One region of the Eubacterium sp. AF34-35BH genome, then DNA from elsewhere that is predicted to be linked to it. Evidence: predicted binding sites of a transcription regulator. Region 1 holds the regulator's gene; the other holds the start of a gene.
The links. Region 1 encodes HrcA, which represses chaperone genes, less so after heat shock. Its sites were predicted from a motif close to TGTTAGCACTCNNNNNNNNNGAGTGCTAACA; they were not measured.

Region 1 (3,434 bases):
ATGAGGAAATTGTTTGTGATTCAATGGCTGAGCGCAAAGGACATTTTGAATCGGAAGCTGACGTGTTCATTGTTTTACCAGGTGGCGTTGGAACAATGGATGAGTTATTTGAAGCAATTGTATTAATCGAAAAGTATATGATTGAAGGAAAAGTAATTATTTTTAACCACAATGGTTTTTATGATACATTACTTAAATTTATGGATGAAATGAAGGAACAGGGAATGTTCCACTGCGATTTATCAAGGGTGTATAGCGTGGCAAATACATTTGAAGATATTGAAAAGATGATTGTGAAATAATAAAAATTTGACTAAATTGCAAATGTGTAGTAAAGTACAAAATACAAGCTGTTCATAAAGTAAACTATTGTGAACAGCTTTTGTTGTGGTTAAAAGGAGATACAGAATGATAAAATTTTTAATTGACTCAGGTTCTGATTGTAATAAGGAACAGTTACAGGAAAAAGGGATAGAGTACATACCAATAGCAATTAGTATAGGAGATAAGAGTTTTAGAGACGGCGAAATTTCTAAGGATGAATTTTATAAATTAACACAGGAATCAGAGGAGTTCCCTAAAACAGCGCAGCCATCACCGCAGGATTTTATTGATATATTTGAAAAAATTAAGGCAGATGGAGACGAACTTATATGTATTTTACTTTCATCAGGTTTAAGTGGCTTGATTCAAAGTGCCACATTAGCTAAGAACATGGTTGAATATGATAAGATACATATAGTTGATTCATTATCGGCTACTTTTGTTATCAAAGTTTTAGTTGATTATGGTATTCAGCTAAGAGACAGTGGGAAGACGGCAGAAGAAATAGTTGCTGCTATTAAAGAAATTCAGCCAAAGGTTAGAATGTATGCAGTGCTTGATACATTGGATAATTTGTATAAAGGTGGTCGCTTGTCAAAAATCGAAGCAGGAATTGGTACAATTGCAAAAATAAAGCCTTTAATTTATTTTACAGAAGATGGAAAAGTAGGTATTAAGGCAAAGAGCATTGGAAAGAAAAAAGCTTTAAATGATATTATGAAGTTGATTTCAAACGACACAATTAATACAGACTTCCCGGTTTACAGCATGTATTCAATAGGAACTGTAAATAATGAAACTTTTACAGACAGATTGAAAGAAGCTAATATTGAAGTTTCAGACAGATTACAGATTGGACCAACAATTGGTACACACATCGGACCTGAAGCATACGGAATTGTTTATGTAGCAGAGTAATTCTTGGTTTATGGTCTTATAAAAGAACAAGGAAAATAAGAAAATATAAAGCATTAACATAAAATCAATTAAAGTGTTTATGTTAAAGAGAATAAGAAAGTTGTTGTTAGGATAATATTCTATAGTTTAACGGACTTAAGAGTATTAAAATAATGACAACTTTTTTTAACATTTAATTTACAATTCTTTTTAAAATAAAGTGTTGACAAAGAATATTGATAGTGATAGATTAGACCATAGAAAAGATGTTAGCACTCAAACAACATGAGTGCTAATAATCTTAAAACCATAGAAAGGAGTAATCTATGGAACTGAATGAAAGAAAAGAAAAGATTCTGGATGCAGTAATTAGAAATTACTTAGAGACAGGGGAACCGGTTGGCTCAAGAACAATTTCTAAATACACAGATTTGAATCTTAGTTCAGCAACAATCAGAAATGAAATGTCTGATCTTGAGGAAATGGGTTATATAGTTCAGCCTCATACATCAGCAGGTAGAATTCCTACTGATAAAGGTTATCGATTTTATGTAGACCACATGCTCAAAGATAAGATGTCAGAATTAGATGAGCGTGAGAAGAAGGTTAGCGAGAAGGAAGACTTTTTAATTGAAAAAGTTGACAAGGTTGAGACACTTCTCCAGAATATGGCAAAGGTTTTAGCAAACAATACAAACTATGCCACAATGGTTTCTTCTCCAAAGTCTCAGGGAAACAAAATCAAATTCATACAGTTATCTGTACTTGAAGAAAAACAGTTGTTGTGCACAGTGGTTTCCGATAAGAACCATGTAGTGAATAAGATTGTTAATGTTGACAGAGTTGTAAGTCAGGAAATGATAGTGAGACTTAACGTGGCGCTCAATACAGCACTTGCAGGTTTGACTTTAGAGGAAATTAACTTAGGTGTTATTTCAGCATTGACTTCACAGGCAGGTGAATATGAGGATTTGGTTAATGAAGTGCTTAAAGCAATAACAGAAGCCATTTCCACTGAGGAGCAAATGAAGATTTACACATCAGGAGCAACAAATATTTTTAAATATCCTGAACTTAGTGATAAGGAAAGAGCAAGTCAGCTTCTTACCACACTGGAAGAAAAATCACAGTTAACAGAATTGATTAATGAAAGTGATGAGGAAACCGGAATTCAGGTTTACATCGGTGATGAGAGTCCGGTTCAGTCCATGAAGGATTGCAGTGTTGTAACTGCTACTTACGAATTAGAAGATGGTTTCAAAGGAACAATTGGTATCATTGGTCCAAAGAGAATGGATTATGAAAAGGTTGTTGAAACATTAAGAGTTGTAAAAGAACAGTTAAATGAAAACTTTAACGACAAAGAATAAATTTAGAAAGGAAAGTCCAATGGAAAAGGAAAATAAGGACTTGGAAGAAAACCAGGAAGTGGATGTAGAAGAAACATCTGCAGTGGAAGAGAACCAAGAAGTTGAGAATTCAGAAGAGAAGGCTGAAGAATCTAATGAAACACAGGAAACGGAAGATGCTTCAGAAGAGAAAACTGAAAAGAAAAAGAAAAAAGGCTTTAAGCGAAAAGATAAGAGAGATGAACAAATAGAAGAACTTAATGATAAATATCAAAGACTATTTGCAGAATTTCAAAATTTTAGAAGCAGAAGTGATAAAGAAAAAACAGCAATGTTTGAAACAGGCGCAAAATCAATTATTGAAAAGATTTTACCTGTAGTTGATAACTTCGAAAGAGGAGTTGCAGCACTTAGTGAAGAAGATTTAGAATCACCTGTAGGACAGGGAATGAATCTTATATATAAACAGTTACTTCAGACTCTTGAAGATATTGGAGTTGAAGCAATTGAGGCGAAGGGAAAGGAATTTGATCCTGAACTTCACAACGCTGTAATGCATGAAGACAATGACGAACTTGGTGAAAACGTTGTGTCAGAGGAATTACAGAAGGGTTATAAATACAGAGATACAGTGGTAAGACACAGTATGGTAAAAGTAGCTAATTAGTTTTATTTGAAATAATCATATATTTATTAGGAGGAAAATAAAATGGGAAAGATTATTGGTATTGATTTAGGAACAACAAACTCATGTGTAGCTGTTATGGAAGGTGGAGAACCTACAGTTATCACAAATGCAGACGGAGCAAGAACAACTCCATCAGTAGTAGCATTTAAGAAAGATGGAGAAAGATTAGTTGGTGA
Region 2 (3,434 bases), on a different contig from region 1:
TAATCAATAACTTTTTCCTGTGGATCCATGTAAGCAATTCCACCTTGTTGGTCTGTCTCAATTTCCTGTGTATAGTAGCCGATTTTGATAGTCTGTCCAATTGTTACAGTTCCACTGTCAGGTTTAATTCTACCATCAATAATTTTCATTAAAGTTGTTTTACCGCAACCATTTTTTCCTACGAAACCAACTCTGTCACCTTTTAAGAAATTGTATGAGAAATCCTTAATTAAAACTGTATCATCACCGTAAGTTTTTGAAATTTTATCAAGCTCAATTGTAGTTTTTCCCATTCTTGACTTAATACTGCTTAATTCAATTTTATCATCTTCAACTATTCCTTTTTGATTCTTAAGGTTTTCATAGCGCTGTATATGAGCTTTTTGTTTTGTTGATCTTGCTCTTGCGCCACGCTGCATCCACTGAATTTCCTTACGGAGAATACTTTGTCTTTTGCGTTCACTTGCTCTTTCGCTATCTTCTCTTTCTGCCTTACGCTGTAAAAACCCCGAATACTTTTCGTTGTAGCTGTAAATTTTTCCTTTGTCTAACTCAATAATTCTGTTAGTAACGCTATCTAAAAAATATCTGTCATGTGTAACCATAACCAACGCCCCTTTAAATGCACGCAATTGATTCTCCAACCATTCTGCCATTTCACTGTCTAAATGGTTTGTAGGCTCGTCTAGAATTAAAATATCGCAAGGTGTAATAAGCACAGAAACTAAAGCAAGTCTTTTTCTTTGACCACCGGACAATTCACCTGTTTTTTGTTCAAAATTATTTATGCCAAGTCTTGTCATCATGGCTTTCGCCTTAACTAACTCGTCTTCGTTTGCATGATGATGTACCATATTCTGCACACTTTCAATTACTGTGTCATCTTCATTAAACTGTGGATTCTGTGGCAGATAATGTATCATCAAATTAGATGCCTTTATGACATTTCCACTGTCAGGTACTTCTAAGCCTGCCATAATTTTTAGCAGTGTTGATTTTCCTGTCCCATTTATGCCAATGATTCCAACTTTTTCTCCTTCATGAAGATAAAAACTTGCGTCATCAAATAAATTTCTTTCTGTGTATGAATGTGTAATGTTTTCTAATGATAAAATATTCACTTAATGCCTCTTTTCATAAAATTTTTGTTGTCTATAATTCACTAAACTTTTTTGCTACTAGTATAACACATATGTAGAAAACCGTAACAATAAACAGAACCGTTTTAGCTTAATTTTATGCTGGGAAATATTTAGACAGTTGTATGATTTTTGACAAATTCTTCAGGTGCCCATTCAACTGATTTACAGTCACCTGAAACTGTGGAACATTTATGTTCTAAATGTGATAAGTACTCTGAACATTGGAAACCTGTTGCAGAAAAATTATGGAATGAAAATAAATAGTTTTTAATTCATACACTCTACTGTGCCCTGTATGTTGTCCACAAACATACGGAGCACAAAAAACCTAGGACACATTATTGTAGTCCTAGGTTTTTTCATTTATTGCTTATTCTCTAAACAACCATATGAAGAATTTATTTATCCTTCAATTTCTATAAATTTTTCTTTTTCTTCAACCTGTTTGTTTTCTTTTGGAACTGTGAAAGACAAAATTCCGTTTTCATATTTAGGATGAACATCCTGAACAGTTACATGATCACCAACATAGAAACTTCTTGTTAGGCTACCTGCATAACGTTCACGTCTTACATATTTACCCTTCTTATCTTTCTCGTCCTTGTCTAATCCTTTAGCTGCATTAATTGTTAATACACCATTTTCAAGTTTCATCTTTATTTCGTCTTTTTTGAATCCTGGAAGATCCATAGAAACTTCATAGCCATTCTCTGTGTCCTTAACATCAGTCTTCATTAAATTTTTAGCATGTTTACCATACAATTTCTTGTCAACATCTGGGAACTCTGGGAATTCAAAGCCTCTTGAAAAATCATCCATAAAGTCATCAAATAAGTTTTCTCCAAAAATACTAGGCATCATCATAAGTCATCTCTCCTTCCATATTACATAACTAAAACTTAATTTGTCATGCGCTACAGCGTAGCGACTAATTTGTTGTGCGCCATCACGTTGAGACCTTTTAGCCTTTTTGTATTTATCTTTGTACCTTTTTCTTTGTACAATTATGTTATAGTCCTTTTTGTTAGCACTGTCAAGAGGTGAGTGCTAATTTTTTTGTGAATTTTTTGTGAACTTTCCAATTTGTGCTTTCAGCCTGTGAGTCTATTTTCCGTAAACTGACACTAAAATGTCATACGCCTTTCCATATGCTGCTTCCCAATTAATTATAACCTTGTTAATCATGTATGTTTTCTCAAGGTCAATTATAAGCCATGCATCATCTGCAAAATTTAATGACCATCTTGAATCATTATTTCCACTTCCATCTGCCTCATAATCCTTTGCGTTATAGGCATAAGCAAAAGCACCGGAACGCCCATTTTATAAGGGTTTCCCAGTGCTTTTATTAATAAATTTGTATCCTAATATGCCCGTCAAATCCGATAAAAACCAACCAATTGGTATGGCTACCCAAATACCAATTACTCCTATAACCGGTATTTTTGATAAATAATATGCTAAAACAACTCGTGTTCCAAGAGAAATTATTGTAAGAATTACTGACATTAATGGCTTATTTATAGCCCTATAAAAACCGTAAAGCATAAATAAAATTCCAATTCCTACATAAAAGGCACCTTCTATTCTTAAATAAGTCACTCCCGTACTTATAACTGCTGCACTCTTACTGCTTACAAATATTGACATAAGTGGTCTTGCAAATATAAATACCAAAGCACTTATTCCCAGGCAAAATAGGACTACACTAATACCTGCTTTTTTTACACCTTCTTTAATTCGCTGCTTTTGATTGGCACCATAATTTTGGGCTACGAAAACAGAAAAGGCATTTCCAAAATCCTGTGCCGGCATATAGGCAATGGTATCAATTTTCACCGCCACCGCAAATGCCGCCATTACATTTTGTCCAAATCCATTAACTATTCCCTGAACCATAAGTATGCCAAGGTTCATCACTGACTGCTGAATACAGGTGTAACCTGATAGTGACAGGATATTTTTAAAATTGCTTTTGCTCCACCTGCAATCTTCTTTTCTGACTCTGTATTCCGGATATTTTATTATGTAATATATCAATATTCCAAGCCCTGCAATATACTGGGAAATTACCGTAGCAACTGCTGCTCCCATTATTCCCATGCCAAGTCCAATTACAAAATATAAATCGAGTATTATATTTAACACCACTGAAACGCCAAGAAAAATTAAAGGTGTTACAGAATTGCCAACTGCCCTTAACAGGTTGGAACAATAGTTGTAAATATACGTTGCAAAAAATCCTATAAATACATAAAACAAATATGTCCGCATATCAGCAAATGTGTTATC

Region 2: a site for HrcA is predicted at 2,165-2,195, ahead of DWZ69_RS08090 (Hsp20/alpha crystallin family protein). Genes of this name have one in related genera too.

What each region holds. Positions count from the first base shown of each region.
Region 1 is NZ_QUDZ01000010.1:25,724-29,157, reverse strand. Features, by position in the region: gene DWZ69_RS10515 (TIGR00730 family Rossman fold protein) at 1-302, shown strand, start outside; gene DWZ69_RS10510 (DegV family protein) at 409-1,242, shown strand; gene hrcA (heat-inducible transcriptional repressor HrcA) at 1,548-2,591, shown strand; gene grpE (nucleotide exchange factor GrpE) at 2,611-3,237, shown strand; gene dnaK (molecular chaperone DnaK) at 3,280-3,434, shown strand, end outside.
Region 2 is NZ_QUDZ01000006.1:51,119-54,552, reverse strand. Features, by position in the region: gene DWZ69_RS08100 (ABC-F family ATP-binding cassette domain-containing protein) at 1-1,121, opposite strand, end outside; gene DWZ69_RS08090 (Hsp20/alpha crystallin family protein) at 1,545-2,006, opposite strand; gene DWZ69_RS08080 (MATE family efflux transporter) at 2,466-3,434, opposite strand, start outside.